Regions from separate parts of the Leclercia sp. genome, predicted to be linked through region 1. Evidence: predicted binding sites of a transcription regulator. Region 1 holds the regulator's gene; each other region holds the start of a gene.

Region 1 (7,975 bases):
AGATTAAGTTGTTGATTTTGTTATTCCTTTAAGTATGTATAGAACAAGAAATTACTTTTGCCCTGGTTTTCCATCATGCGGACCAAAAAATTGCGGCGGATGATCGATCCAGCGATCTTCGCGAGTGGCGGCATATACCGCATTCAGCGGATAATAAATTCGGTTATGTTTTTTATTCGCTTCGCCCACCACTAATAACCGCACTTCTTCACTGGTATTATTAATAAAGGTGTGGCACACGCCCGTTCCGGCAGGAAAACCAACGCTGTCCCCCGGCTCCAGTTTCCATAAATAACCGTTGATCCAGGCTTCGGGATATCCCTCGAGCACAAAGATAAATTCCTCTTCGTCGCTTTCGGCATGAGGATAGGAAGTGCGACGTCCCGGCGGCAGGCGTTCATGGTGGATACCGAGACGGCCCAGCCCGAGCGCACGGGCCAGCGGCGCGCCAATGGCGAAACGCTCTGTGCTGTCGGGATAGGTTGAGTCGTCGGCGCCTTCTACTTCACGCCAGTGGCGAATGCAGTCCGGTCTTTTCATCTTTTCATCTCCTGTGGTTTTTCGTCAGGGTAGCACACCCGGTGGATCTCGGCGTTTAGGCCAGAACATGGTAAACTGGCGGTTTGTTATTCCACGTCATTCGAGGTGCAAAATGGAAACGACCACAATGCAGGCACTGTTAGCGCAAGCCGAAAAGCTGTGCGCGCAACGCAATGTGCGCCTGACTCCGCAGCGCCTTGAAGTGTTGCGTCTGCTGAGCCTGCAAAACGGGGCGATCAGCGCCTACGACCTGCTCGACCTGCTGCGCGAGAGCGAGCCGCAGGCCAAGCCGCCTACCGTCTATCGGGCGCTCGATTTCTTACTCGAGCAGGGCTTTGTGCATAAGGTGGAATCGACCAACAGCTACGTTTTGTGTCATCTGTTCGATCAGCCGACCCATACCTCAGCGATGTTCATCTGTGACCGCTGTGGCAGCGTGAAGGAAGAAGGCGCGGAAGGGGTGGAAGATATCATGCATAGCCTGGCGGCGAAGATGGGGTTTGCCCTGCGCCACAACGTGATTGAAGCGCACGGTCTGTGCCGTAACTGCGTTGAAGTGGAAGCCTGCCGCCATCAGGAAAATTGTCAGCACGATCACTCTATCCAGCTGAAGAAAAAGCCGCGCTGAGGACAAAAAAATGGGCGACCTGAAAGGTCGCCCTGGGCGTACATCCGTGTACCTGCGGGTATAGGTTAATTACCAGCGATAGTTGTTACGGGTTTCCCAGTCACCAACTTCTTTCTCTGCCTGGTCTTTCTCATAACCATAGCGTTCCTGAATTTTACCCACCAGTTGGTCACGTTTACCTTCGATGACGGTCATGTCATCGTCAGTCAGGTCGCCCCACTGTTCTTTTACTTTACCTTTAAATTGCTTCCAGTTACCGCCGACTTGGTCTTTATTCATCATCGATTCCTCTTCGTTCGGTCGTTAAGGTTAAGTTCGTCCTGAAATACGTTTCGTGCTGGACGTGATAATAATTATAGATAAGCCTGCGGCGTTCGGTTTGTTATTCGGAATCTTTTACCGTTCGGCCAGGCGAAGCCGCTATGAAAACCAGCTGCCGTTGCGCCAGTGCCGGTGCCAGATCCAGGCCAGAGACAGCCCCCGCAGGGCCAGGAACACGGTCAGGGCCAGCCACAGACCGTGGTTGCCCAGCCACGGCAGGGTGAAAAGCGTCAGGCCAAATCCAGCGGCCGCCACGGCCATACTGTTGCGCATCTCTGCCCCTCGGGTGGCACCGATAAACATGCCATCCAGCAAATAGCACCAGACCCCTACCACCGGCAGGATCACCTGCCAGATAAGATAGTGGCTCGCCAGCGCGCGCAGCTCGGGCAGTGAAGTCAGCAGGGCAATAATGTGATCGCCTGCCAGAGCATAGATGAGGGCAAAGGCCAGCGCCACCAGGCCGGACTGACGGCAGGCCGCCCGCCACACTTCCCGCAGTTGCCCGCTTTCCCGCGCGCCATAGGCCTGCCCGGAGTGTGCCTCGACCGCATAAGCGAAGCCATCCAGCGCATAGGCGGTAAAGGTCAGCAGGGTCATCAGCACGGCGTTAACGGCGATGATCTCCGGCCCCAGCCGTGCCCCCATTACCGTCAGCGTCCCGAAGCAGAGCTGTAGCAACAGCGAGCGCAGCATGATGTCGCGATTGAGGGCCAGCAGCTTGCGGATATTGCCCCGCCAGCTCGTTTTCAGCAGCGCCAGCGAAATACCACGCAGGGCCAGCACCCGCCAGACCATCCACAGGCCAATCATCAGAGTGGCGTACTCTGCGATAGCGGTCGCCAGCGCGGCCCCCTGCACGTTCATCTGCAGGCCCATCACCAGCCACAGATCCAGCACGATGTTGAGCAGGTTACCCACCACCAGCAGGATCACCGGCGCCCGGGCATACTGCACCCCCAGCAGCCAGCCGAGCAGCACCAGGTTAGCCAGCGATGCCGGGGCGCTGAGCCAGCGGATCTCAAGGAAGCGCCGCGCCTGATGGAGCACGGCCTCGCTGCCGCCAACGATATGCAGCGCCAGATCGATAAGCGGCGTGCGCAACAGCACAATCAGCAGCCCGGCACCCAGGGCCAGGATCAGCGGCTGCACCAGCGCGCGGGCCAGACGTAGCGGATCTTTCGCGCCATAGGCCTGCGCGGTGAGGCCGGTGGTGCTCATGCGCAAAAAGAGCAGCAGCATAAACAGGAAGCTGGTTGCCGTCGCGCCGATGGCGACACCGCCCAGATAAACGGGGGAATCGAGATGACCAATCACAGCCGTGTCCACCAGCCCAAGCAGAGGGACGCTGATATTGGAGACGATCATGGGAAGCGCAAGACGCCACAACGCCTTGTCTGAAGCAGTCAGGAGAGACATGAAAATGTTCGCCAGAGGCAGGAAAAGCAAACTGCGGCACTGCCGCAGTTTGTCAGAAAGGATTTATAACCATTCACCGTTGCGGATGACGCCAACCGCCAGCCCTTCGATGGAGAAGTTATTTTCGCGCAGGTCGACAACAATCGGGGAAAACTCGCTGTTTTCCGGCAGCAGCTGCACGGTGTTGCCCTGCTTTTTCAGGCGCTTGACGGTCACTTCATCATCGATGCGCGCCACCACGACCTGACCGTTACGCACGTCCTGCGTTTTATGTACCGCCAGCAGATCGCCATCCAGAATGCCGATGTCTTTCATGGACATACCGCTTACGCGCAGCAGAAAATCTGCGCTCGGTTTGAACATGCCCGGATCGACCTGATAATGGCCTTCAATGTGCTGTTGCGCCAGCAGCGGTTCACCCGCGGCAACGCGACCGACGAGCGGCAGGCCCTCTTCGGCTTCAATCAGCAGACGAATACCGCGAGACGCACCGGAAACAATCTCAAGCACACCCTTGCGCGCCAGTGCCTTAAGGTGCTCTTCGGCGGCATTTGGAGAACGGAAGCCCAGACGCTGCGCGATTTCTGCACGCGTCGGCGGCATACCCGTCTGGCCGATATGATCCCGAATGAGATCAAACACCTCTTGCTGCCTGGTCGTTAACGCTTTCATTCCGCCCCCTGGGTGTATATACAGTTATGCTGTGAGTATATACAGCTAAAGGTGATTTTGGAACCACAAACCGCATAAAAAACCAGAGACTTGTTCGGTTTCTGAAGGCTTATCGTAAATGTCCCCAAAGCAGCGTGACCCAGGTAAACAACGCAACGATAATCGCCATCAGCACCGCGGCTGAGCCCATATCTTTTGCCCGGCCCGAGAGCTCGTGAAAGTCAGTGCCGATACGGTCGACGACCGCCTCGATCGCACTGTTGAGAATTTCGACTATCATCACCAACATCACCGAGCCAATCAGTAATACGCGGGTGATGGGATCAACGTCCAGCCAGCAGGCAAGGATAATCGCCGCGACGACCGCAACCCCTTCCTGGCGAAATGCGGCTTCATTGATCCAGGCAGCACGGATGCCCTTCCATGAATAGCCGGCAGCTTTAATGATTCGGGTTAACCCAGTGGTATTATTGGCCATTAAAAGAAACCTTTCTTCGAAAATAGCGTCAGAAACGGTGGGTTAAGCGCCTGGCGCAGCCACCGGAAGTATGACGGGTAACAACAGAAATTTTGCGCGCTTTCTGTTATCCTTGCGCCGCAATTGCATTTTTAACCAGAGGCTTTACATCGTTTATGTCTGGCTGGCCACGAATTTACTACAAATTACTTAATTTACCATTAAGCGTCCTGGTAAAAAGCAAGTCTATTCCGGCGGTTCCGACGCTGGAACTGGGACTCGATACCTCGCGTCCTATTATGTACGTTTTGCCTTATAACTCGAAGGCCGACTTGCTGACGCTGCGCGCCCAGTGCCTGGCGCACGATCTTCCCGATCCGCTGGAGCCGCTGGAGATCGACGGCACCCAGCTGCCGCGCTACATCTTTATCCACGGTGGCCCTCGCGTGTTCACCTGGTACACGCCGAAAGAAGAGTCGATCAAGCTGTTCCATGACTACCTCGATCTGCACCGCAGCAACCCGCTGCTGGACGTGCAGATGGTGCCCGTGTCGGTGATGTTTGGTCGTCGTCCGGGGCGCGATAAAGGCGAGGAAAATCCGCCGTTGCGCATGCTCAACGGGGTGCAGAAGTTTTTCGCCGTCAACTGGCTTGGCCGCGACAGCTTCGTCCGTTTTTCACCGTCAGTCTCCCTGCGTCGCATGGCCGATGAGCACGGTACGGATAAGACCATTGCCCAGAAGCTGGCACGCGTGGCGCGCATGCACTTTGCCCGTCAGCGTCTGGCCGCGGTAGGCCCGCGCCTGCCGGCCCGTCAGGATCTGTTTAATAAGCTGCTGGCCTCGAAGGCCATTGCCCGCGCCGTCGAAGACGAAGCGCGTAGCAAAAAAATCTCCCACGAGAAGGCGCAGCAAAACGCCATCGCCCTGATGGAAGAGATTGCGGCCAACTTCTCCTACGAGATGATCCGCCTTAGCGACCGTATCCTGAGCTTTACCTGGAACCGTCTCTATCAGGGGATCAACGTGCACAACGCCGAGCGCGTGCGCCAGCTGGCCCACGACGGCCATGAGATTGTCTACGTGCCCTGCCACCGCAGCCACATGGACTACCTGCTGCTCTCGTACGTGCTCTATCATCAGGGGCTGGTGCCGCCGCACATCGCTGCGGGTATCAACCTCAACTTCTGGCCGGCAGGCCCGATCTTCCGCCGTCTGGGTGCGTTCTTTATTCGCCGTACCTTTAAAGGCAACAAGCTCTACTCCACCGTGTTCCGCGAGTATCTGGGCGAGCTGTTCAGCCGCGGCTACTCGGTGGAATATTTCGTGGAGGGCGGCCGCTCCCGTACCGGCCGTCTGCTCGATCCGAAAACCGGCACCCTGTCGATGACCATTCAGGCGATGCTGCGCGGCGGTACGCGTCCAATCACCCTGGTGCCAATCTACATAGGTTACGAGCACGTGATGGAAGTGGGTACCTACGCCAAAGAGCTGCGCGGTGCCACCAAAGAGAAAGAGAGCCTGCTGCAGATGCTGCGCGGCCTGAGCAAGCTGCGTAACCTCGGCCAGGGGTATGTCAACTTCGGCGAACCTATGCCGCTGATGACTTATCTCAACCACCGTGTGCCGGAGTGGCGCGAGTCCATCGATCCGATCGAAGCGGTGCGTCCGGCCTGGCTGACGCCAACGGTGAACGCCATTGCCGCCGATCTGATGGTGCGTATTAACAACGCCGGGGCGGCCAACGCCATGAACCTGTGTTGTACCGCCCTGCTGGCCTCTCGCCAGCGCTCGCTCACCCGCGAGCAGCTGACCGAGCAGCTCGACTGCTACCTGAACCTGATGCGCAACGTGCCGTACGCGGCAGATGCCACGGTGCCGGCCGCCAGCGCCAGCGAGCTGATCGACCACGCGCTGCAGATGAACAAGTTCGAGGTCGAGAAGGACACCATTGGCGATATCATCATTCTGCCGCGCGAGCAGGCGGTACTGATGACCTACTACCGCAACAACATTGCGCATATGCTGATGCTGCCTTCGCTGATGGCTGCCATCATCACCCAGCATCGCCAGATCAGCCGTCAGGCACTGCTGGAGCATGTCACCGCTCTCTACCCGATGCTGAAAGCCGAGCTGTTCCTGCGCTGGAACAACGACGAGCTGGCAGAGGTGCTGGATCAGCAGATTGAAGAGCTGACCCGCCAGGGACTGATCTCGCAGAAAGATGACGCTCTGCTGATCAACCCGTCCCGGGCACGCACGCTGCAGCTGCTGGCGGCGGGCGCACGCGAGACCGTGCAGCGCTACGCTATTACCTTCTGGCTGCTGAGCGCTAACCCGTCGATCAACCGCGGTACGCTGGAGAAAGAGAGCCGCACGCTGGCACAGCGTCTGTCGATGCTGCACGGCATCAACGCGCCGGAGTTCTTCGATAAAGCGGTGTTCAGCTCGCTGGTGTTGACGCTGCGTGACGAGGGGTATATCAGCGACAGCGGTGATGCCGAGCCGGAAGAGACGATGAAGGTGTACCAGATGCTGGCAGACCTGATGACCTCCGACGTGCGCTTAACGATTGAGAGCGCGACGCAGGGCGAGTAGTGCATAAAAATGCCGGGTGGCGGCTTCGCCTTACCCGGCCTACGATACAGAACCTGTAGGCCCGGTAAGCGCTAGCGCCACCGGGCATTTTTTTATGCCCAGTAACTCACCGCCAGTCCCAGGAAAAGCACCAGACCGACGTAATTGTTATTGAGAAACGCCTTAAAGCAGGCTTCGCGCTCGCGGTTGGCGATGAGCTTCTGCTGATAGATAAACAGCACCCCTGCCGCCGCGACCGCCGCGTAGAAGGCCCCGTTCAGCTGGTTCAGGTAACCAATCGCCACCATCAGCCCCAGCACTGCAACCTGCAAAATCCCAATGATCAGCTTGTCCTGACGCCCAAACAGAATGGCGGTCGATTTGATGCCGATTTTCAGGTCATCGTCCCGATCAACCATCGCGTACTGGGTATCGTAGGCCACCGCCCAGAGGATATTCGCCAGGAACATCAGCCAGCAGCTCAAGGGCACGCTTTCGCTGACGGCGGCGAACGCCATCGGGATCGACCAGCCAAAGGCCGCGCCCAGCACCACCTGCGGCAGATGGGTGTAGCGCTTCATAAACGGGTAGACCCAGGCCAGGGCCAGCGCTGCCACGGAGAGCAGAATGGTCATGGTGTTCAGGGTCAGTACCAGCAGGAACGACAGCAGGACCAGCACCACAAACAGCGTGCGTGCCTCTTTCTCGGTGACATCGCCGCTTGGCAGCGGACGATTCGCGGTGCGTTTCACATGGCCGTCAAATTTACGGTCGGCATAGTCGTTGACGACACAGCCTGCCGCACGCATCAGCCAGACGCCCGCCACGAACACCGCCAGGATCCACAGCGGCGGCAGCCCGGGGGTCGCCACCCACAGCGCCCACAGGGTCGGCCACAGCAGCAGCAGCGCACCGATTGGCTTGTCGGTTCGCATCAAGCGGTGATACGCCAGCAGCTTGTTCTGCGTCAGACTCCACTCCATTTTCTCTTCCTCTTAGTACAACGGCGACGCCGGTAAAAACAGCTCGGTCAGCATCAAAGGTTTACCACTTAAGCGCAGGCGGGAACGACGTCCCCACAGCCCGGCATCGCGACCAATTTCAATAAAATCACGGGTAAGCTCGGAGGAGGTGAACAGATAACGCCCCAGCGGGGTTTTGCCCATCTGCTGCAGCGCCAGCTCCGGCCCGGTAAGCGTGGACTCAGGCACCACGGTGCGTCCGGCCAGCCAGGGTTCACCGTCGGCACAGAGCAGGATCTCCCGCAGCCAGTAGCGCGCCTCTTTCGGCAGCAACGGCAGTTCATCCGCAACCGCGTCGGGCGTGACAAATCCCTCCTGAATGAGGGTGACGGTAACCTTT
Region 2 (7,975 bases), on a different contig from region 1:
TGGAAGGCGTGCGCGGCACCGTGCCTTTCCGGCTCCATCTGCGCTTCGGGACGATGGTCGAAACGCGCTCGCCCTGGCGGTCCGACACCTTCAAGGGCAGCGTTTACCATATCGGCGATCTGATGGCGATGCTGCATACCAGCGAAAACGTCGTCATCACCCGAGCTGATGACGAGGAGATCGAAGCGGAGATCGTCCTCAGGAAGGGCAGCCGGGAGGTTGTCGCCCTGCTCGTCACCCAGAGTGAACCGCTGGCGGTGCCGGACATTCAGGCGATTGATAACCGCATCGAAACCAGCCATGCCGCCTGGCAGGACTGGGTGCAGGGGCTTAAATACGATGGCCTCTATAAAGATCACGTTATCCGTTCCGCGCTGGCGCTGAAGTTCCTCTGGTACTCGCCAACCGGCGCGCTGGCCGCGGCAGCCACCACCTCCCTGCCGGAAGGGATCGGCGGTAAGAAAAACTACGACTACCGCTTTGCCTGGGTGAGAGATGCCTGCCTGATCATCAAAGCCTTTACCTATCTGGGCACCCTTGAAGAGTGTAAGGCGGCGTTTTCCTGGCTGTCGAAAACCATTATCAAGCACGGCCCGGAGATGCAGGCCTGCTATACCCTCGAAGGCGAGCTGGTACCGGAAGAGCAGTACATTCAACTCCAGGGTTACCAGGGTTCGCAGCCGGTGCGAGTGGGTAATAACGCCCGTAACCAGCGTCAGCTGAGCATGTATGCCGATATGCTCGGGGTGGCAAAGCTGTTTGTTGAAGCGGGCCATATCCTCGACACGGGCACCTCGCGCTTCCTCGGACACCTTGCCAATCAGTGCGCCGACCGCTGGCGCATGAAGGACTCGGGGATCTGGGAGCTGCCGGAAGAGCGTCATTACACCCACTCCAAAATGTCCTGCTGGCTGGCGCTGGACTGCGCCGTGGTGCTGGCGGAGCACAGCCATATTGAACCTACATGGAAGGCGCGCTGGGAACGGGAGCGGGACCGGATCCGCGACTGGGTGGAAGAGCACTGCTGGTCGGAAACCCATCAGTTCTACTGTTTCTACGTCGGCGACGGCGGGCAGCTGGATGCCTCGCTGGGGCTGGTTTCACGCTACGGTATGACAGTGAACCCGAAACGCATGAAGCTGACCTACAAGGCTATCCACCAGCAGCTGGGCCATAACAGCGCGATGGTCTACCGCTACAGCGGCGTTGAGCAGGAGGAGAGCACCTTTATTGCCTGCTCATTCTGGCTGGCAGAGGCCTGGGCATCGATGGGCGAACCGGCGGCGGCTGCAGAGAGCATGGATGAGATTCTGCATACGCTGTGCCACCGCGGCAACGTCGAAACCTTCAATGAGATGTTTGATACCCGCACCGGCGCGTGGGTTGGCAACATGCCCCAGGGCCTGAGCCACCTGGCGCTGATCTGCGCGGCGCAGGCCATCAGCGAGCATCAAAGGAAGGAGAAATAAAACCGTCAGGCGCGGCCCGCCCGGATCACCATCATAATGCCGAGCAGCACGGCGCACATCGACAGCAGCATGCGCAGGCTGAATGTTTCGCCAAGCAGTACCACGCCGCCCAGGGTGGCAAGGCACGGAACGCTCAGTTGCACCGTACTGGCGGTCATGGCCTTCATCCTCGGCAGCAGCGTATACCAGAGGGCGTAGGCCGCGCCTGAGGCCAGTGCTCCGGACGTGATGGCTAACAACAGTCCGGGCGCGCGGGCAAATCGTTCCACCGACGGCAAAAGAGAGAGAATGAGAGTGAAAGGTACGGCGAGAATAAAGTTTCCCGTCGTCGCCGGTATCGCCTCCGGCATGCTTTTTCCTTTCACCGAGTAGTACGCCCATGCCAGCCCTGAGCCGATCATCATCAGCGCGCTGGTCGGTTCCGGAGCATGCGCGCCAGGCAGCAGGAGCAGCACGGTTCCTGCCACCGCCAGAAACAGCCCTGCACCCTTCAGCAAACCGATTTGTTCTCCCTGCCGCCAGCCGTAGATGACCATGGCCGTCTGAACGGTGCCGAAAAGCAGCAGCGCCCCCGTCCCGGTATCGATCTTAAGATAGGACCAGGACATCGCCAGCACATACAGCGTTAAGGCCAGGCCGCTGCGCCAGTCATAATGTATTTTCGCTGCCGGTTTTTTTCTGACGCTCATCAGAATCACCAGGAACAGGGCACCGCTGAGGATCCGCACATCGCTGAAGGTCGCCGGATCGATGTATCCGCCGGTCAGCGCCACCCTGCACAGGACGGAGTTCGCGGCAAACGCCAGCATGGTGAGTATTATTTTTCCTGTCATATCGTCTCTCACAAGTGAAACCTGCCCGAAGCCCTTCAGCTATGCCCCCTATCCTATACTTAAGCAAACCTTCGGAGGTAACTATGTGTGGACGTTTTGCCCAGGCGCAGACCCGGGAAGAGTATCTTGCCTTTCTGGCCGATGAAGCGGATTGCGACATCCCCTACGACCCGGAACCTATTGGGCGCTATAACGTCGCGCCCGGCACCAAAGTGTTGCTGCTCAGCGAGCGTGAGGATCTGTTGCATCTCGACCCGGTCTTCTGGGGCTACGCCCCTGGCTGGTGGGACAAGCCGCCGCTGATCAATGCCCGCCTGGAGACCGCCGCCAGCAGCCGGATGTTTAAACCGCTGTGGCATCATGGCCGGGCGATTGTCTTTGCCGACGGCTGGTTTGAGTGGAAAAAAGAGGGGGATAAAAAGCAGCCTTACTTTATCTCTCGCGCCGACGGGCAACCGATTTTTATGGCGGCCATCGGCAGCACGCCGTTTGAACGCGGCGACGAGGCTGAAGGGTTCCTGATCGTCACCGCCGCAGCGGATAAAGGGCTGGTGGATATTCACGACCGGCGGCCGCTGGTATTAACGCCTGAGGCGGCACGGGAATGGCTGCGCGAGTCGGTGAGCGGCCAGGACGCAGAAGAGATTGCCCACACTGCCGCAGTTCCTGCCGATCAGTTCCACTGGCACGCCGTTACCCGGGCGGTGGGGAATGTGAAAAATCAGGGGCCGGAACTAATTGAGGGAATCAGCACCCCTTAACCGCTAACCGTGCCGCCCCATCGCCTGAGAATCGTTTCTTGCCTGGCATCATGCCCGGTTAAGCCTGTTTCAGCTCGTCCAGAAGTTCAGGATGTTTTTCCAGCGCTTTAAACAACAATACTAATGGCCGTGGCGGCGCGACACGTCCCGTTTCATAACGGCTAAAGGCATTGACCCCGCCGCCGAAAATTTCAGCCGCCTGCCGCTGATCCAGATTCAGGCGTTTACGCACCTTAGCGATGAAGTTTGGATCAACCTCTTCGGCGTTGACCTTACGGTTAAATTCCAGAATGGCGGCGAAGTACTCATCCCCTTCTCCATTGCCGAAAATAATTTCGCCGCACGCATCGCAAAACTGCCCTTTAACGGCATGAAAGATCGTTTTCTGGCCTTTGTATTCATAAGCAATATCGCGGCTTTCATGTTGTAGCTCCGCGCCACCGCAAACAGGACATTTCATCTTCATAGCTCCTTAAATGACACCACCAGCACGCTATCCTATATGCCAAATTGTGCAAAGAGGTTAAATCGCCGAAAATAGCAAGTAAAGATAGCTGATGTTGAAATGCGAGGATGGCCGCAGTTCCCGCCGATCAGTTCCACTGGCACGCCGTTACCCGGGCGGTGGGGAATGTGAAAAATCAGGGACCGGAATTAATTGAGGAGAACAGCCGCGCGTAAAATAAAGCGGATGAAATTGATAACCGTTATTTACTGGAATTTACTCACACTCTACAAATATAAAATGTGTCGTAAGCGAAGCGGCAAAATACCATTCAGGAGGCCCCAATCGGGCCCCCGCTTTACACTTAAACAACCTGTTTTGGCCAGCGTCTCCTTTTCGGGAGTGGCACGCATGAGTGGGGGGTGAGGCGGGTTCCACAGACGGAACATACAGCACCATGAGGTTGGGTTTGCGCTGGGCTAAACGTAGTAAAACGAAATCGCGTACTTGTGCAAACCGGGCACTCAAATTTTAGGTTGGGAATAGCCCCTCCGGGCAGGTGAGTAGAACCACCACCTTAACGCAATTATCAATCGACCAGGGATATATCGTATAAAAAACTGCCTTTTCGCCTATATTTCTTTTCGCTATCCATAATATTTCCGCGATAAAGACTTATCTTACCCGTAATAAATCAGAGAAACGCGTGGTATATCGGGGAGATAGCATCTCTCTTTTCATTTGCCATTGCTGTTCGATGCCCTGCCCGGCAAACCAGAGGGTGCCGCGCCCTTCTTTTTTATTAAGTTCGTCGATAACCGCCATCAGCTCTGCGCTGTTGCGCCGGGGAGGATTTTCATCAAACAGATTGAGCTGCGCGACGCCAAGGCTGAAAAAATCGCCCAGCATGACTCCGGCCTTCTGATAGCGCAGCCCCTCTTTCCAGATGGCATCCAGACAGCGCGTTGCCGCGTTAATAATATCCCGGCTGTCCTCGGTGGGCGTCAGCAGTTTGACTGAGGCGCTGTTGCCATAGTAAGGCTCGTTCAGCGCAAATGGCGAGGTCTTCACAAAGGCGGAGATAAACCGGCAGTACTGGTGCTCGGTCCGCATTTTTTCGGCGGCACGGGCGGCATAGCTACAGATGGCCTGGCGCATCGACTCATAATCGCTGATCCGCTCGCCGAACGAGCGGGAGCAGATAATCTCCTGCTTATGCGGCGGATATTCCTCAAACCCCAGGCAGGGTTCGCCGCGCAGTTCCCGCACGGTGCGCTCCAGTACCACGCTGAAGTGTTTGCGGATCACGGCGGTATGGGTATCCGCCAGATCCAGCGCGGTTTTGATTCCCATCGCATCGAGCTTTTTACTCAACCGCCGCCCGACGCCCCACACCTCTTCGACGGGCAGCGCCGCCATCAGTTTACGCTGCCGCTCAACGCTGGATAAATCGAGCACGCCGCCGGTCTGCCGCTGCCATTTTTTCGCCGCGAAGTTCGCCAGCTTGGCGAGCGTTTTGGTTGGCGCAATACCGACCCCGACGGTCAGATGCGTACGTTGCAGCAGCGTTTGCCGAATTTCACGGCCAAAAACCTCCAGATTGAGACAATTACTGACGCCGGTGAGATCGCAAAAAGCCTCATCAATGGAGTAGATTTCGACCCGGGGAGCGATCTCCTCAAGGGTGGTCATCACCCGGTGGCTCATATCGGCGTAGAGTTCGTAATTACTGCTGAAGGTCACAATCCCGTGGCGGCGGAAAATCTCTCGCTGTTTGAAATACGGCGCGCCCATGGTCACCAGCCCTTTCGCTTCGGCGCTGCGGGCGATAACGCAGCCATCGTTATTCGACAGCACCACCACCGGGCGCCCCTTGAGATCCGGGCGAAACACCGTTTCGCAGGAGGCATAGAAGCTATTCACGTCTACAAGCGCAAACATGATTATTGGCGCGCTTTAACGGGCGCGGTAACGCGCGGAAGGATGAATGGCATAGTATCAAATCCATTTAACTGTATATTTATACAGTATCTATGAATTTATGGCGAAATCAAGGTGCTGACGGTAACCGTATCAACCAGCCCCCTGCCCACAAGGCAGGCAAGCACATTTTGGCTGCAACACAGACCGGGAAGTGCTATACTGTATATAATTACAGTAGGAGGCGCATAATGGCTGTTGAAACAAAATTTGTTGTCGTAAGAAAAGGTGAAGAGAAAATGACATTTGCCAGTAAGAAAGAGGCTGACGCTCACGACAAACTGCTCGACCTGGCAGAAGCGTTCACCGACTGGCTGTTACAAAGCAGCATGCAGATGGATGAAACCCAGGCCGAGAATCTTGGGCTGTATCTTGCGGAGCAGAAAGAGGCCGTGCAGCATATTCTGCGTACCAGCAAGCTTCCCGATCTCAATGCTCCAGCTGCAACAGATAAAACAGAGTCAGATGCAGAAGGCAGTAAAAAAATCAGAGCAGTGAAAGCGGCCTGATCGCCAGAAGACATCCTCTGTCGCCGTAAGCGGGAAACTGCTTACGGCTTTTTTTTTGCGTTCAGGGATCCACAGCGGATTCAGACGACGCGGCCTGATAACAGATATCCATTTCATCCAGCGCCGACTGATTGTCTAACCCCCACTGGTACATGTGCTCAATGGGCTCGGCAAAGGTTCTGCCAAGTGGAGTGAGACGGTAATCGACTTTGGGTGGGATCACGTCATACACATGGCGGGCGATCAGCCCCCGCATCTCCAGCTCTTTCAGCGTCTGGAACAGCATTTTTTTGGAAATCCCCTGCAGGCTGCGTTGTAATTCACCGGTGCGGGCCCGTTCATCCGGCCAGTGATACAGCGCGTGCAGCACCATGGTGCTCCATTTAACTGAAAAGAGTTCCATCAGGCGGCGCGGCGGCGAATCCGCATAGAAAAAAAGCTTACCCTCAACCCAGGCTGGCATTGTGCTGTCCTCTGCTTATGGTCACCAAATGGTAACTACTATCAATATGGAACCCTGTTGACTATAGTCTGCCCCCCTGAGGTAGCCAACACCAGCACATTCCAGAGGTAAGATGAAAATCAACGCATTAGTCGCCCATGACGCGGCACAACCCTTAACATCCGGCCAGGTTTCGCTGCGCGCGTTACAAAAGCAGGATGTCAAAATCGAGATCCTCTACTGCGGCGTATGCCACTCCGATCTCCATATGGCGCGTAACGAGTGGGCGGTGAGTCAGTATCCCCTGGTGCCGGGACATGAAATAGTCGGACGCGTCGTGGACGTTGGGGACGAGGCCACCCGTTTTAAGCCCGGCGATATCGTCGGTGTGGGCGTGATGGTCGACTCCTGCCGCGAGTGCCATTTCTGCAAGCACCACGAAGAGCAGTACTGTGAAGCGGGATTTACGGCGACCTACAACGGCATTGATAAATATACCGGGGAAAGAACCCTGGGCGGCTATGCGCAGAGCGTGATTGTCGATCAACATTTTGTGGTTGCTGTACCGCAAAACCTGCCCCTTGCCGGAGTTGCACCGCTGTTGTGTGCGGGGGTGACGGTCTGGTCGCCGCTGCGCCATTTCAAGGTCAAGGCGGGCGATCGTGTTGGGGTTGTGGGTCTGGGAGGTTTAGGCCATATGGCAGTGAAGCTGGCCAGTGCGATGGGGGCGGAAGTAACGCTGTTTACGACCTCCCCGGAAAAGGGCAAAGATGCCCGTCGTCTGGGGGCACAACGGGTGGTGGTATCGCGCGATCCCGCGCAAATGGCCGCCTGCCAGACCTCGCTGGACTTTATCATTGACTGCGTAGCGGCACCGCACGATCTGGATCCTTATCTGGCCACGCTGAAAACCAATGGCCGTCTGGTGCTGGTAGGCATTCCGGATCAGCCACACAACGCGCCGGATATTACGCCCATGGTATTTCGACGCTTAAGCATCAGCGGTTCGTCGATTGGCAGCATTCAGGAAACCCAGGAGATGTTGAACTTCTGCGGCGAGCACAATATTACCGCCGACATTGAAATGATTGGCGGCGAGGATATCGAGGCAGCCTTTGCCCGGATGCTTAAAGGGGACGTTAAGTATCGCTTTGTCATTGATATGCAGGCGACGAACTGGTAGCCCTCTGAGATTGGCGTATTACCGACGCTGACTCAATTCCTGGCGAGCCGTAATCCATAAAAAACCTGCCAGCAAACATCCCGAATTACCGGCAGGTTTTTCGTTACTCGCTCTGCGCGTGAGTGAGGATTTTCGCCATCCACACGCGGTCAATTGCCCCCGTATCATAATGGCCGAGAGTAAAGACCTGGGCCTGACTCATCATTAGCGCCAGTTCGGGGGTGATATTAAAACTTGCCGCAACTTCATGGCGCTCAAGTCCAGGCCGACGCTTACGACGTTCAATACGAAAGCGCAGCTGGTTGTATTTTGCCCAGCCGATCAGCGCCAGAACAATAAGACTGGCCACCAGC
Region 3 (7,975 bases), on a different contig from region 1:
GCAAAGTATTTCCCACAAAAATATGTTGGTAATTGCGTCAAACTGACGACGGAATCAACAGTTAATCCAAATCGGTTAAGATCAGGTTTGACAAAAGTTTTTTCGCCGCTAAGATAACGCTCCACAACGATTCCTCTGTAGTTCAGTCGGTAGAACGGCGGACTGTTAATCCGTATGTCACTGGTTCGAGTCCAGTCAGAGGAGCCACATTTAAGAAGCCTGCTTTCGAGCAGGCTTCTTGCTTTTCCGGGTTCGGTAAACCGACGCCAAAAAAAAAGCCCCCCGACAGGTCGGAGGGCTTAGCCTGTTCAGCGGCGATTATTCGCCTTTGGCTTCAGCGTGCTTGATTTCGCCCATGACTTTCAGCTTCTTCGAGATTTCACGACGTTCTTTAGAGATCTCAGCATTTTTGATGATGTAGTCGTCTACACGGTCTTCGTAGTCGCTTTTCATGCTGGCGATAATGCCCTGGATGGCTTCAACGCTCATGCCGGGTTTGATGTAATCGCTCAGGTTGTCCAGCAGCAGAACACGCTTCTGGTTGTCACGGATCTTTTTCTCAACGTCCTGGATTTCACGTTGCAGTTTGTTCTTGCGGCGGAACAGGCGGACGAATTCCAGAACATCCTGGAAAGAAGGCTTGGTAGTTTCCATTTTTACACCCCTGATAATGTGAGATTCGGATTCGTTTAAACAACCGCGATGCCGTTAACCTTACTGACAGCGATTGCTGATGACAATAATTTTTCCTTTGTCCCTATCATAACCTCAATTTCTGCTGAATCGAAGCAGCAGACAACGCGACCGCGCATAGACGCTTTTTATTTGCGCAATGCCCGGCAGATAAGATGTGACAACAGCTCCAGCTGCCGCGCAAGCTCCATGCTCAACCATACATAGCCGTGAATAGGCGTTTCCGCCACGTTTTCGCTGTTCCGATCGTTGATCAGCTGGCGCAGCTCGGCAACGATGTCGTTTAGCTTCTCGGTATTGGCCAGAATCGGCTGCGGATTACCTTCATAGAGCGCATGGGCAATGGTAAGCAGCGTCTGCTGCGTCATCTGCTGCGTCTCTTTTAAAGTCCGGGCATTCAGCATCACAAAATGGCTGGCCCGGGAGGCCCAGTGGGCGTTGATTTGCAGCTCCAGCATACAGACCAGGTTGCGGCTGACAGTCTGTATGGCTTCGAAGATGGATTTCTGAATATGGGTTTCTTTGCTGGCCGAAGTGATCAGGCCGCGCATTTTGACCACGTCGTTGAGGATGGTTTGCAGATGCTTTTCCAGCCGCGGACGTTCCACCAGGTTGGGGGAAAAACCGGCCTGATAGACCCGGTTAAAGGCGGTGACATAGTTCGCCATCTGGATACGCCAGTGCAGGAACGCCCGCTGCGGCCAGATCCCGGTAAACAGCATCGCCAGCAGGGAACCGAGGATCACGTCGCCGCTTCGCCATAGCGCGGTGTGCATATCCCCGGTAGGGGCGCCGATCACTACCGCCAGGGTGATACCAATCAGCAACGACTGATAGGGGCGCTTGCCGAGTGCCAGCCAGCCGCAGAGGAACATCGCCGCCGCGCACCACAGCAGCATCAGCGGCAGGGAGATAAGTTCCAGCTTCAGGGCGATCAGCCCTAGCGCCGAGCCCAGAATGGTGCCGCCAATGCGCTCGAACGCGCGCGGCACAACGTTGCCCCAAAAGGAGATGGGCCCCATGATGACCACCAGGGTAATCAGCGGCCATGTTCCTTCCGGTACGTCCAGCAGACGCACCAGTAAAAAGGTGAGGATAAACGCCAGCGCAATACGGCATCCATGTACGGTGCGGTAATGGCGATACAGTCTTATTTCAAAAGGCGTTAAAGTTTTGTCGGGGCGCACACGCTCTCCAGCATTACGGCAAACCCTGATTGTACTGCGTTTTCTGCCGGAGTGGTGGCATCCGGCAGAAAAACCCTGTGAAGAGTGGGCATAGGTGCGGCGTTACGCAACCCGGTTTTGTACCGGAATAAACATCTCGATATCCCAGTAGCCATCGGCGTTACCGTCGTTCAGGTAGCGTTCGAAGCAGGGTTTCGGTGCGATCTGGTAATCGCCATCTTCAAGCAGGCTATCGAAAAACAGGTTCCACGGAGTGGCAAAGTCAAAATTCTCAACGCGGGCGGTGGCGACCGCGTACTCGCCTTCGGCCACTTCGGTGAGGATCACCCCTTCGCTGTTGGCGGGGATGACAAAATCGTCCGGCACGGTGACAACCGTGTCGCAGCGCAACTTTTCTGCCGGCACTTCATCGGGATTATCATAATAGACCGCCACCCACTCCAGCGGCTGAATGTGCTTGCCATCCACCCACATCACCAGCTGCTCAAAACCCTGCTTAACCGTTTGCTCCCAGGGGCCAACCATATGAAAACCGGCGATTTTGCGTTTGTTTTGGTGCTTGATGCTGTAGTCCATGCTGCCTCCGATTGGTTACTGTATATACATACACTGTAATGCAGAGAAATGCGGTTTAACAATGATGATCTGTCTATTATGCGAGCAGGCTCGCACAGTCGCCAGCCTGCTCATTCTGCCGTCAGGCTTTATGGTGCAGATAGTCGCTCAGACGTGAGAACATCCCGCCTTTACCGACGCTTTCCAGGGTCACCAGCGGCCAGTGGGCAACCACCTTATCGCGATCGTACAGCTCGATCTCCCCCACCCGCTGATGCGAGGCAATCGGCGCTTCCAGCTCTTTTTTATCCAGCACATATTTGGCTTTAATGTTCGGCAGCTCCGCCTTCGGCAGCGACAGCCAGAAGTCCTGATCGGTCCCCAGCGAAATCTGCTCTTTATCGCCGTACCAGATCCGCTCGATACCTACCTGCTTACCGTTACGCAGGATCTGCACGGTGTCGAAGTTTTGCTGTCCCCAGTGCAGGAGTTTGCGCGCCTGATCCTCGCGGCCTTTCGGGCTCTCGGCCCCCATGATAACGGCAATCAGGCGGCGCTGACCGTCCACCGCTGAGGCAATGAGGTTAAAACCAGCCCCGGACGTGTGCCCGGTTTTCAGGCCATCAACGCTGAGCGACTTATCCCACAGCAGGCCGTTTCGGTTCTGCTGGGTGATGCCATTCCAGGTCAGGCTCTTCTCGCTGTACATGTGATAAAACGCCGGCTCACCGTGAATGATGGCGCGTGAGAGCACCGCCAGGTCGTACGCTGAGCTGTGCTGGCCCGGCGCATCCAGACCGTGCACCGTTTCAAAATGGGTATCGCGCAGATTCAGCTTTTTAACGTAGTCGTTCATCATGGTGACAAACTGCGGCTGCCCGCCCGCCACGTAATCGGCCAGCGCCACGCAGGCGTCGTTGCCGGAGTCAACAATCAGGCCGCGGCTGAGGTCGCGCACCGAAACCTGCTCGCCCGCCTTCAGGAACATCAGCGAGGAGCCGTCGAACACCGGATTGCCCTTAGCCCAGGCATCCTGACCGACCGTAACCATGTCGTCGGGGGTGATGTGATGGCTATCAATGGCGCGATCCACTACATAGCCGGTCATCAGCTTGGTCAGGCTGGCCGGATTCCGCTGCACATGTTCGTTGCCCGCCGTTAAAATCTGCCCCGTCGTGTAATCCATCAGCACCCAGGAGCCTGCCTGAATAGCTGGCGGCTGCGGCGCATAGTTAATCGGGTCGGCAGCCAGCGCGGAAGAAATGCTCAAAGTGAGTAAAGAAACAGCAATAAACAGACGGCGTTTCAACGGTATATCCTCAGGTCATTTAAAATCGTTGCCCTTTTTACGGAAGTTTTCCGCTGGATACCTGGAATAATTGCAAAAAAATGTGACAGTACGCAGGTTTTTTCCGGACGATGCCTCGCAAATTTGCAGGCTGGCGGCGCTTTTCCTTCGGCGTGCCAGGCCGGATGGTTTACCATAGAGGTGTCACTCATAAACAGGATGGTATTACTGGTGTCTGACTCCGCCGCGCTGCCTACATTTTTATTCCACGATTACGAAACCTTTGGCACCAGCCCCTCGCTGGACCGCCCTGCACAGTTTGCCGCGATCCGCACCGATGCCGATTTCAATATCATCGGTGAGCCTGAGGTGTTTTATTGCAAGCCCGCCGATGATTATTTGCCTCAGCCCGGCGCGGTAATGGTCACCGGCATCACCCCGCAGGAAGCGCGGGAGATAGGGGTAAATGAAGCAGAGTTTGCCCGTCGCATTCATGACCTGTTTACCGTGCCCAACACCTGCGTGGTGGGCTACAACAATGTGCGCTTCGATGACGAAGTGACCCGGCATATATTTTACCGCAACTTCTACGATCCCTATGCCTGGAGCTGGCAAAACAAGAACTCGCGCTGGGATCTGCTGGACGTGATGCGCGCCTGCTATGCCTTGCGTCCGGAAGGGATCAACTGGCCCGAAAATGAGGACGGGCTCCCCAGCTTCCGCCTTGAACATCTGACCCGTGCGAACGGCATTGAACACAGTAATGCTCATGACGCGATGGCGGACGTCTACGCCACTATCGCCATGGCGAAGCTGGTGAAGACCCGACAGCCCAAACTGTTTGAGTACCTGCTCAGCCATCGCAGCAAGCAGAAACTCACCACCCTGATTGATGTGCCGCAGATGAAGCCGCTGATGCACATCTCCGGAATGTTCGGCGCCTGGCGCGGAAATACCAGCTGGGTGGCGCCTCTGGCCTGGCACCCGGAAAACCGCAACGCGGTGATTATGGTGGATTTGGCCGGGGATATTACCCCGCTGCTGACGCTGGACAGTAATGAGCTTCGCGAGCGGCTCTACACCCCGAAAGAGGCGCTGGGGGATGATGCTGCCGTGCCGGTGAAGCTGGTGCATATCAACAAGTGCCCGGTGCTGGCGCCCGCCAACACCCTGCGCCCGGAGGATGCCGGGCGGCTGGGAATCGACCGCCAGCACTGTCTGGACAACCTGAAAAAGCTGCGGGAAAACCCGCAGGTGCGCGAAAAAGTGGTCGCGATTTTTGCCGAAGCAGAGCCGTTCGTCCCTTCAGAAAACGTCGATGCCCAACTCTATAATGGCTTTTTCAGCGATGCCGATCGCTCTGCCATGAATATCGTGTTGCAGACCGATCCCCGTAACCTGCCCGCGCTGGATATCACCTTTGCCGATAGTCGCATCAACAAGCTGATCTTTAACTACCGGGCGCGTAATTTCCCCGGCACGCTGGATGAGGCCGAACAGGAACGGTGGTTACAGCATCGCCGCAACGTGTTTACGCCGGAGTATTTGCAGGCCTACGCCCAGGAGCTGGAAATGCTCTACGGCGAGTATGAAGGAAATGCTGAAAAGCAGGCGCTGTTGAAAGCGCTGTATCAGTATGCGCAGGAGATTGTGTAAGTTCAGGGCATAAAAAAACCGGAGGCGATGTTCTCCGGTTTTTTTGTTTTGCCCGGCGTCGCTACGCTTGCCGGGCCGACAGATTTATTACGCGACGTCTTCGTACTGAGGAACCGGGTTGCGGAAGCTTTTAGTAACGCATGCCAGGTAAATCAGGCCGATACCACCCCAGATCAGACCCAGAACCATAGAGCTCTCTTCCAGGTTGATCCACAGCGCACCGACAGTCAGCGCACCACATACCGGCAGCAGCAGGTAATTGAAGTGGTCTTTCAACGTTTTGTTGCGCTTCTCACGGATCCAGAACTGAGAGATCACGGAGAGGTTAACAAAGGTAAAGGCAACCAGCGCACCGAAGTTGATCAGCGCAGTCGCTGTAACCAGGTCAAACTTAATCGCCATCAGGGCGATTGCGCCAACCAGCAGCACGTTCCATGCCGGGGTACGCCATTTCGGATGAACATAACCGAAGAAGCGAGTCGGGAACACGCCATCACGGCCCATCACGTACATCAGACGGGAAACGCCCGCGTGTGCCGCCATACCGGATGCCAGAACGGTAACGCTGGAGAAGATCAGCACGCCCCACTGGAAGGTTTTACCGGCAACATACAGCATGATTTCTGGCTGTGACGCGTCCGGATCTTTGAAGCGAGAGATATCCGGGAAGTACAGCTGCAGGAAGTAAGAGGCACCGATAAAGATAATGCCGCCAATCAACGCCGTCAGGAAAATAGCGCGCGGAATCACACGCTCAGCGTCTTTGGTCTCTTCAGACAGAGAAGAGATGCCGTCGAAGCCGAGGAACGAGAAGCACAGGATAGTCGCACCGGTGATCATCGGCACGACATGCGCGCCTTCAGACCAGAACGGACGGGTGCTGGTCAGGGTACCTGCGCCTTCACCGTGAGATACGCCGTAAATGATCATCCCCACAATCACTGCCACGATACCCATCTGCAGGATAACGATCAGGGTGTTGAAGTTGGCAACGGTCTTGATGCTGCGCAGGTTAGAGATGGTCATAAAGGCCACCAGCGCCACAACGAAAATCCACGAGGGTACGGAAGGCACCAGCGCTTCGAAGTAAATTTTTGCCAGCAGGATGTTGATCATCGGCATGAACAGGTAGTCCAGCAGGGATGACCAGCCCACCATAAAGCCAACAGCCGGGCTAATGGACTTCTGAGCATAGGTGTACGCAGAGCCTGCGGACGGGAAGCGGCGAACCAGCTTGCCGTAGCTCAGCGCGGTAAAGAGGATCGCGATCAGCGCAAAGGCATACGCCGTTGCAACGTGACCGTCAGTGAGGCCTGAAACGATACCAAACGTATCGAACAGCGTCATCGGCTGCATATAGGCAAGGCCCATCATAACAACCGGAATCAACGTAAGCGTTTTACGTAATTCCACGCGAGAGGTTTTTGGAGTTGCGTTATGCGACATGGTTATTCTCCTTTACGGTGAATACCGCCACGTAAGCGAATGATTGCCCCATTTCTTTCTTCCTCAGCGACAACAACTGTCGGATTTTAGTAAATATCTATCCGGTACGAAGCCCGGCCTCTTGGATTTAATGGTTTTCTTACATGCAAAAAAAAATAATCGACGCCTTTTATATCGTCGATTATTCCATGTTTGCTGCGGCGCATTTTCCCTAAATGATAGCGAAAATGCAAGAGATCGAAAGGCATCCTAAAGTTAAATTTTTATTTAATCAGCTGATTTCTCAGTGACGCCCTGCGCATAAACGGCAGCAATAGCACTATTTGCTAAAATTTCTTGTCGCCACCATGCACTGGCAAGCCCCGCGGTCTGCTCATTCCAGCCAATCCATACGGAATCATAACTGGATTGCGCGATAACTTGTTTCTCTACCAGCGCACCGCTTTCAATAAAACGTTGGGCTAAATAACGCGGCAGATAGCCGCAGCCTAAGCCGCTAATTTGCAGCTCCAGCTTGGTTTTAAAATCAAATACGGTAATGGCTTCCTGATCGTCCAGCAGCTGGGAAGAGGCCGTACTGCCCGGCAATGAACTGTCACCCACGACAATAGCGCGATAATTTTTGATCGTCCGCCGGTTCACCGGCTCCGGCTCCTGAGCCAGCGGATGGTGCGGCGCAACGACGAACACCTGTTCCAGTTGCCCAATACAGGCAAAACCAAAATCGCTGAGCTGCGGCGGCTCGTGCAGCGCGCCGACGACGATATCCGCCCTTCCCTGCACCAGCGACTCCCAGGAGCCAGCCAGCACGCCGTTAATAAACTTGAGACGGGTAACGCTGTGTCGCGCGTAAAAGGCCTCGATAAGGGGCGCCAGCAGGGAAAACGGAAAGGTATCATCCACGCCGATAATCAGCTCGTTTTCCCAACCTTGATGCAGTTTGACGGCCTGCTTTTCCAGCTCACGTACCGTATGCAGTACGTCACGCCCTTTCTCCAGCAGCATCTGCCCGGTGCGGGTAAAGCGAGCCCGGTGGCCGGAACGGTCAAGGATCTGAATATTAAGATCGCTTTCGAGCTTATGAACGGTGTAGCTGAGCGCTGAGGGGGTTTTAAAGAGCTTCGCCGAGGCCGCAGCAAAGCTCCCCTCC
Region 4 (7,975 bases), on a different contig from region 1:
GAGTTCGCTACAATGCCTGTCCATCTTCCAGAGAGACAAGCATTGTGGCGCTACTCATCATCACCACTATCCTGTGGGCCTTCTCCTTTAGCCTGATCGGTGAATATCTTGCCGGACATGTCGACAGCTACTTCTCGGTGCTGATGCGCGTCGGGCTGGCGGCGCTGGTGTTCCTGCCGTTCCTGCGTACGCGCGGGCAGACGCTGAAAACCATTCTGCTCTATATGCTGGTGGGGGCGATGCAGCTTGGCATCATGTACCTGTTCAGCTTCCGGGCTTACGTCTACCTGTCGGTCTCGGAATTCCTGCTGTTTACCGTGCTGACGCCGCTCTATATCACCCTGATTTACGATCTGCTGAGCAAGCGCCGTTTGCGCTGGGGCTATCTGCTGAGCGCCGCGCTGGCGGTGGTGGGGGCGGCGATCATTCGCTACGACAAAGTGAGCGATCACTTCTGGACCGGGCTGATGTTCGTCCAGCTCGCCAACATCAGCTTTGCGATCGGCATGGTAGGCTATAAACGCCTGATGGAAACCCGCCCGATGCCGCAGCACAACGCCTTTGCCTGGTTCTATATGGGGGCGGCGATCGTGGCGGTGGCGGCGTGGTTTATGCTGGGCAATCCGCAGAAGCTGCCGACCACAACAGTGCAGTGGAGCGTACTGATCTGGCTGGGGGTGGTGGCATCCGGGCTGGGTTACTTCATGTGGAACTACGGTGCCACCCAGGTGGATGCCGGCACGCTGGGGATCATGAACAACGTCCACGTCCCTGCGGGCCTGCTGGTGAATCTCGCCATCTGGCAGGAACAGCCGCACTGGCCGAGCTTCATTATTGGGGGGACGGTGATCCTGGCTTCACTGTGGGTCCATCGCCGTTGGGTCGCTCCGCGCTCCGGACAAACGGCAGATGGTCGCAAGCGTGGTTCCGTGCTGAGCGAATAAAGGCCTCGGTCACCGGTTGGCGCTGCTCGCCGTCGCGTACAGCAGAGTACAACCGGCTCCACAATCCTTCACCCAGGGTTTTGGTCACGACCAGACCCTGGCGTTCAAAACTCTCCACCACCCAGTGCGGCAGCGCCGCGATGCCCATTCTGGCCGCCACCATCTGAATCAACAGCAGGGTGTTATCCACGCTTTTCAGCTGCGGGCTGATGCCTGCCGGCTGCAGGAAGTGACGCCAGATATCCAGACGACTGCGCTGGACCGGGTAGATCAGCAGCGTTTCCGTCGCCAGATCTTCCGGCGTGATGCGCGCTCTGGCGGCCAGGGGATGATCCGGGGCCAGCACCAGGCGTACTTCATAGTCAAACATCGGCGAATAGTGCAGACCGCTGCGCGGCAGAATATCTGAGGTCATCACCAGATCCAGCTCGCCCTGCACCAGGGACGGCTGCGGGTCAAAGGTCACGCCGGATTTAAAGTCCATCTCCACCTGGGGCCACTTCTGGCGGAAGTTCTCAAGCGCGGGGGTCAGCCACTGAATACAGCTGTGACACTCGATGGCGATGCGCAGCCTGGTTTGCTCTGGCTCATGGCAGGCCTGCAGCGCGCTGGCGATCTGCGGCAGCACCTGATTGGCCAGCTGCAACAGGATTTCCCCCTGCGGCGTAAAGCGTAGCGGCTGACTCTTACGTACAAACAGACGGAAGCCAAGGCGTTGTTCCAGATCGCTGAACTGGTGAGAAAGGGCGGATTGCGTCTGGTGCAGCGTGGCCGCCGCCGCCGCGAGAGAACCGCAGTTCCGCAACGCTTGTAGCGTTTTCAGGTGTTTTATCTCGATCATGAAAGTCCTTCACTTCGCCATGAACATATTGCGCTTGAGGAATATACAGTACCTACACAATATGGATGTGTAAACATCTGGACGGCTAAAATCCTTCGTCTTTTGAATTTATGGTGCGTTGGCTGCGTTTACTCACCCCGGTCACTTACTTATGTAAGCTCCCGGGGATGAGCAAACTTGCCGCCTTCCCTAAATTAAAAATCCAAAGGATTTACAATTAATTAGAGGAAGAAAATATGACAATCATTAATCACACCCTCGGTTTCCCACGCGTCGGCCTTCGTCGCGAACTGAAAAAAGCACAAGAGAGCTACTGGGCGGGCAACACCACCCGTGATGAACTGCTGGCGGTGGGTCGTGAGCTACGCGCCCGTCACTGGGATCAGCAAAAGCAGGCTGGCGTGGATCTGCTTCCGGTGGGCGATTTCGCCTGGTACGACCATGTTCTGACCACCAGCCTGCTGCTTGGCAACGTGCCGGCTCGTCATCAGAACAAGGATGGATCGGTGGATATCGATACCCTGTTCCGCATTGGCCGTGGCCGTGCGCCGACGGGTGAGCCAGCGGCAGCGGCGGAAATGACCAAGTGGTTCAACACCAACTACCACTACATGGTGCCGGAGTTCGTGAAGGGCCAGCAGTTCAAACTGACCTGGACCCAGCTGCTGGATGAAGTGGACGAAGCCCTGGCGCTCGGCCACAAGATCAAACCTGTCCTGCTGGGGCCCGTCACCTGGCTGTGGCTGGGCAAAGTGAAAGGCGAGCCGTTTGACCGCCTGAGCCTGCTCAACGACATTCTGCCGGTGTACCAGCAGGTGCTGGCTGAGCTGGCAAAACGCGGCATTGAGTGGGTGCAGATCGACGAACCTGCGCTGGTGCTGGAGCTGCCGCAGGCGTGGCTGGATGCGTACAAACCGGCCTATGATGCCCTCGCGGGCCAGGTGCAGCTGCTGCTGACCACCTATTTCGAAGGCGTGACGCCGAACCTCGACACCATCACCGCGCTGCCGGTGCAGGGCCTGCACGTGGATCTGATTCACGGCAAAGATGATGTAGCGGAATTGCACAAACGTCTGCCATCCGACTGGCTGCTCTCTGCCGGAGTGGTGAACGGTCGTAATGTCTGGCGCGCCGATCTGACCGAGAAGTATGCACAGATCAAAGACATTGTCGGCAAACGTGCGCTGTGGGTGGCCTCGTCCTGCTCCCTGCTGCACAGCCCAATCGACCTGAGCGTTGAAACTCGCCTCGATGCGGAAGTGAAGAGCTGGTTCGCCTTCGCTCTGCAAAAATGTGAGGAACTGGCCCTGCTGCGCGATGCATTGAACACGGGCGATACGGCGGCGATTACCGACTGGAGCGCCCCGATTCAGGCCCGTCGTCACTCGACGCGCGTGCACAACGCCGCCGTGGAAAAACGTCTGGCGGCCATTACCGCCCGGGACAGCCAGCGTCAGAGCCCGTATGAGGTACGTGCCGAAGCCCAGCGTGCCCGTTTCAACCTGCCGGCCTGGCCGACCACCACGATTGGTTCCTTCCCGCAGACCACCGAGATCCGCGGCCTGCGCCTGGACTTCAAAAAGGGCAACCTGGACGCGGGCAACTACCGCACCGGCATCGCCGAACACATCAAACAGGCGATTGTGGAGCAGGAGCGTTTAGGCCTCGATGTGCTGGTCCACGGTGAAGCCGAGCGTAACGACATGGTGGAGTACTTCGGTGAACACCTCGACGGGTTCGTCTTTACCCAGAACGGCTGGGTGCAGAGCTATGGCTCCCGCTGCGTGAAGCCGCCCGTGGTGATTGGCGACGTCAGCCGCCCGGAAGCGATCACCGTGGAGTGGGCGAAGTACGCCCAGTCCCTCACCGACAAACCGGTAAAAGGCATGCTGACCGGCCCGGTCACCATCCTCTGCTGGTCCTTCCCGCGTGAAGACGTGACCCGTGAAACCATCGCCAAACAGATTGCCCTGGCGCTGCGTGACGAAGTGGCGGATCTGGAAGCTGCCGGGATCGGCATCATCCAGATCGACGAGCCGGCGCTGCGCGAAGGTCTGCCGCTGCGTCGCAGCGACTGGGATGCTTATCTGGCGTGGGGCGTAGAAGCCTTCCGCATCAACGCCGCCGTGGCGAAGGACGATACCCAGATCCACACCCACATGTGTTACTGCGAGTTTAACGACATCATGGACGCCATTGCCGCGCTGGATGCCGACGTGATCACCATCGAGACGTCCCGTTCCGACATGGAGCTGCTGGAGTCATTTGAAGAGTTCGACTACCCGAACGAAATCGGGCCGGGCGTGTACGACATTCACTCCCCGAACGTCCCAAGCGTGGAGTGGATTGAAGCCCTGCTGCAGAAAGCCGCTCAGCGTATCCCGGCGGAACGTTTGTGGGTGAACCCGGACTGCGGCCTGAAAACCCGCGGCTGGCCGGAGACCCGTGCCGCGCTGGCAAATATGGTGAAGGCGGCGCAGAATTTGCGTCAGGGTTAATCACAGCACAAATGCCGGGCGGCGCTGACGCTTGCCCGGCCTACGAATAATTGCGCGTTGTAGGCCCGGTAAGGCGCAGCCGCCACCGGGCAATTTACGCCTGCCTATCCATCAACCGACTAATATGAATGCTCAACCACGTCAGCTCATCTTTCGGCAGGGTGAGCCGATATTTATCCTGCACGTAGTCGCGGATCGCCCAGGCCACGGTCATTGCGTCCGGACGGTGGCGCATTAGCTCCTGATAAAAATCGTCGGTCTCGGTGAGAGCGATTTTCCCGGCCAGCACCCGTTCGGCAAAATAACGCAGATGGGTGATAAAGCGCATGTAGTTAACCGACTCTGTATCAATGCTTTTGCCCAGCTTATAGCGCACGATATCGGCGATGCGGTTGACCAGCTCAACCTGCTGGTGAGCGGTGCTGTCATCGTCCTGGCTGCTGGCGTTGATCAGGTGAAAGGCGATGTTTACCGCCTCTTCTTCGGGTAGCTGGACGTCAAATTTCTCATTGACCTGGGCGCGCGCCTGCAGCCCCACGCTGTACTCCTGGGGGTAGTAGCGCTTTACTTCCCAGCTTAGCTTATTGAGGATCGCCTGCCCGCTGCGGCTGCGCTCCACCGCAAAGTGCAGATGCTCCGCTAGGGTAAAGAGCAATACAGAATTGAGCTTATCTCCGCACAGGCGGCGCGCGAGGATAAGAATTTCATGGCTAATATCGAAGAACGCCGCAGGAATGGTGTCCGTCAGGGATAAAAAATGGCGGGATTTGAGATCGCTCAGCGGCAGGAACACTTTCTCCACCTGCGCCAGGTCGATATGGGTTCCGGGTTTCGCGCCAAAGCCGATCCCCTTGCCGAACAAAATCATCTCCCGCTGATCGTTGTCGACCAGCAGCATACTGTTATTAAGCGACTTTTTTATCGTTATCACGGTTATTCCTGCGGCATGGCCGGTTAGCTCATGTCTGCGCCATTGCTGGCGATCACTTTTTTGTACCACCAGAAGGAGTCTTTTTTCAGGCGTTTCAGCGTGCCGTTACCTTCATCATCCTGATCGACATAGATAAAGCCGTAGCGCTTGGACATCTGCGAGGTGCCCGCACTGATAATGTCGATGCATCCCCAGGTGGTGAATCCCATCACATCCACCCCTTCATTTATAGCTGCCAAAGTTTGCTCGAAGTGGGCGCGGAAATAGTCGATGCGATAGCTGTCGTGGATCGCACCGTTTTCGACGACATCCTTCGCGCCGAGGCCGTTCTCCACGATAAACAGCGGCTTCTGGTAACGGTCGTACAGCTCCAGCAGGGAGATTTTCAGTCCGACAGGGTCAATCTGCCAGCCCCATTCGGACGCCGGCAGGTACGGGTTTTTCACCCCAAGAACAGTATTTCCCGGGATGCGCTCAACGTCCGGCTGGGTCGATTCGGTCATCGACATGTAGTAGCTGAAGGAGACAAAGTCGACGGTATGATCCTTTAAAATCTGCCGATCTTCAGCCTGCATCGCGATCTGAATGTCCCGACGTGCCAGATCGCGCAGGATCAGCGGCGGATATTCGCCAAACACCTGCACATCAGCGTAGAAGTAGTTCTCCAGATTCTTTTTCAGCGTCGCTTCCACATCTTCCGGGCGGCAGCTGTGCGGATAGGTGGTGAGTTTGGTCAGCATGCATCCGACCTGGCTGCCCGGGATTTTAGCGTGGCAGTCGCGCGTCACCAGCGCAGAGGCGACAAACTGGTGATGCAAACCCTGATAGATATCCTGCTGGGCTTTGCCCGGCGCGCTTTTCTCTTCCCGGATACCCGCTGTGGTAAAGGGGTGGCGGTGAATGCTGTCGATCTCATTGAACGTCAGCCAGTAGCGGACCAGATCTTTGTAGCGGTCGAAGCAGACGTTGCTGAAGCGCACGAAGGCATCCACCACGTTACGGTGCACCCAGCCGTTATATTTTTCGCTCAGGGCCAGCGGCATTTCGTAGTGGGAGAGAGTCACCAGCGGCTCAATATTATGGCGACGCAGCTCGCGGAACATCTCTTCATAAAACTGCAAACCCGCCTCGTTTGGCGCGGCGTCTTCACCGGTCGGGAAGATACGTGACCAGGCAATCGACACCCGCAGCACGGTATAGCCCATCTCGGCAAAGAGGGCGATATCCTCCTTATAGTGGTGGTAAAAATCGATGCCGCGGCGTTTCGGGTACAACGCATCATTTTTACCTTCAAACGCGTCGCGGATGTTCTCGTCCGTCAGCGCCATATGGCCGCTGTAATCCTTCACGGACAGGTTGGGCTTCCAGGTGATGGCGTCAGCAACGGAAGGCCCTTTGCCATCCACGTTCCATGCCCCTTCAGCCTGATTAGCGGCTATCGCGCCGCCCCATAAAAAACCTTGCGGAAACGGGAGGGATTTCTCCATTACACGGACTCCTTAAGCGTCATGATGATATGCGGATTTGGATTCTTATCGTCGGTATTACCTGGTGTCAGCGAAAAGCGTTCGCCGTTAGTGACCACCATCATCACCACCGGATCGAGCCCGGCGGCAGCAATGGTGTCGAGTGAAAATTCAATCAGCGTGTCACCGCTTTTAACATGCTGGCCCTCCACCACCCGTGGGGAGAAGCCTTCGCCCTGTAGCCTGATGGTGTCGATGCCGATATGGAAAATCAGTTCGACGCCCGCGTCGGTGAGCAGGCTCAGGGCATGACCGCTGTCAAATACGTTCACAATGGTTCCATCCGCCGGGGCCCGCAGCACGCCCTGGGAAGGGATAATCGCAATCCCGTCGCCCATGATTTTGCGGGAGAAAACGTCATCGTTAACCTTCTCAAGCGGGATAATCTGCCCTTCAACCGGGCGGGTGAAGCTCAGCGCGTCGCTGTTTTCAGCCGCTTTATCGCGCCACAGCACGAAGGCGCTGATAAAGGCCACGGCAAAGGATAATCCCGCTCCGGCAAAGGCCCAGACGATGTTCATGGGGTTATCCGGGGAGACAAACATTGAGATGCTGGCAAGGCCAGGGCCCACGAGGGCAAAGGCCTCAATCGCCATCCAGCCGATAAAGGCTCCGCCGACAATACTGCCGAGGATCACGCTGTAGAGCGCTTTTTTATTCAGCAGCGTCACGCCATACAGCGCCGGTTCGGTAATGCCGAACAGGGCGGAGATCCCGGCGGAGAAGGCGGTGGATTTCAGCACCTTATCTTTGCTTTTGAGCGCAATCGCCAGGCATGCGCCGGACTCGGCAATATTGTGCGCCAGAGACGCAGGCAGATAGAGCATCTCGCGCCCAAACTGGCTCATGGAGGCCACGGCGTAGGGCAGCATCGGCTTGTGCATCCCGGCGGCGACCATAAAGGGCAGGGCGGCGGCCAGCAGCCCGGTGGCGACAAAGCCCAGCTTGCCGTAGAGCCATAAAATCACCGTTGCCAGGCCAGCCCCCAGCTCGTAACCCAGCGGGCCCAGGATCAGCAGCGTGACCGGGACCGTCACCAGCAGTGAGAGCATCGGCGAGAGGAAAATGCGCAGCGCGCCGGGGGAGTAGCGGTTGAACAACTTCTCCGTCTGGGCGTAAAAAAGCACGCACAGAATCGCCGGAAACACCTGAGAGGCGTAGGCCACGTTACGCAGATCGAACGACATAAACGCCGCCCCGTCTGCCAGCTGTTTGGTCATTGCCGGCAGCACCAT

The links. Region 1 encodes LexA, which represses DNA repair genes until DNA is damaged. Its sites were predicted from a motif close to TNCTGTATGTACATACAGNA; they were not measured.
Positions count from the first base shown of each region.
Region 2: the regulator LexA is predicted to act here: its motif matches at 5,519-5,538, upstream of V7Q49_RS04135 (YebG family protein).
Region 3: the regulator LexA is predicted to act here: its motif matches at 2,473-2,492, upstream of sbmC (DNA gyrase inhibitor SbmC).
Region 4: the regulator LexA is predicted to act here: its motif matches at 1,817-1,836, upstream of metR (HTH-type transcriptional regulator MetR).

Region 1 is NZ_DAIQCE010000007.1:123,892-131,866, forward strand. It holds gene V7Q49_RS16765 (cupin domain-containing protein) at 52-540, opposite strand; gene zur (zinc uptake transcriptional repressor Zur) at 653-1,168, shown strand; gene V7Q49_RS16775 (CsbD family protein) at 1,238-1,447, opposite strand; gene dinF (MATE family efflux transporter DinF) at 1,589-2,908, opposite strand; gene lexA (transcriptional repressor LexA) at 2,972-3,580, opposite strand; gene V7Q49_RS16790 (diacylglycerol kinase) at 3,690-4,058, opposite strand; gene plsB (glycerol-3-phosphate 1-O-acyltransferase PlsB) at 4,214-6,634, shown strand; gene ubiA (4-hydroxybenzoate octaprenyltransferase) at 6,727-7,596, opposite strand; gene ubiC (chorismate lyase) at 7,609-7,975, opposite strand, start outside.
Region 2 is NZ_DAIQCE010000001.1:893,233-901,207, reverse strand. It holds gene V7Q49_RS04165 (glycoside hydrolase family 15 protein) at 1-1,469, shown strand, start outside; gene V7Q49_RS04160 (DMT family transporter) at 1,475-2,302, opposite strand; gene V7Q49_RS04155 (SOS response-associated peptidase) at 2,386-3,063, shown strand; gene V7Q49_RS04150 (type II TA system antitoxin MqsA family protein) at 3,122-3,523, opposite strand; partial or broken gene V7Q49_RS04145 (SOS response-associated peptidase) at 3,643-3,744, shown strand; gene V7Q49_RS04140 (Y-family DNA polymerase) at 4,184-5,449, opposite strand; gene V7Q49_RS04135 (YebG family protein) at 5,680-5,997, shown strand; gene V7Q49_RS04130 (winged helix-turn-helix transcriptional regulator) at 6,059-6,460, opposite strand; gene V7Q49_RS04125 (NAD(P)-dependent alcohol dehydrogenase) at 6,573-7,622, shown strand; gene pgaD (poly-beta-1,6-N-acetyl-D-glucosamine biosynthesis protein PgaD) at 7,726-7,975, opposite strand, start outside.
Region 3 is NZ_DAIQCE010000001.1:365,241-373,215, reverse strand. It holds tRNA gene V7Q49_RS01600 (tRNA-Asn) at 132-207, shown strand; gene V7Q49_RS01595 (DUF496 family protein) at 319-654, opposite strand; gene V7Q49_RS01590 (FUSC family protein) at 822-1,880, opposite strand; gene sbmC (DNA gyrase inhibitor SbmC) at 1,983-2,456, opposite strand; gene dacD (serine-type D-Ala-D-Ala carboxypeptidase DacD) at 2,578-3,750, opposite strand; gene sbcB (exodeoxyribonuclease I) at 3,943-5,379, shown strand; gene V7Q49_RS01570 (APC family permease) at 5,467-6,825, opposite strand; gene yoeI (membrane protein YoeI) at 6,815-6,877, opposite strand; partial or broken gene V7Q49_RS01565 (LysR substrate-binding domain-containing protein) at 7,037-7,975, opposite strand, start outside.
Region 4 is NZ_DAIQCE010000014.1:57,569-65,543, forward strand. It holds gene V7Q49_RS21120 (carboxylate/amino acid/amine transporter) at 45-944, shown strand; gene metR (HTH-type transcriptional regulator MetR) at 832-1,785, opposite strand; gene metE (5-methyltetrahydropteroyltriglutamate--homocysteine S-methyltransferase) at 2,022-4,283, shown strand; gene V7Q49_RS21135 (PRD domain-containing protein) at 4,378-5,214, opposite strand; gene V7Q49_RS21140 (glycoside hydrolase family 1 protein) at 5,238-6,701, opposite strand; gene V7Q49_RS21145 (beta-glucoside-specific PTS transporter subunit IIABC) at 6,701-7,975, opposite strand, start outside.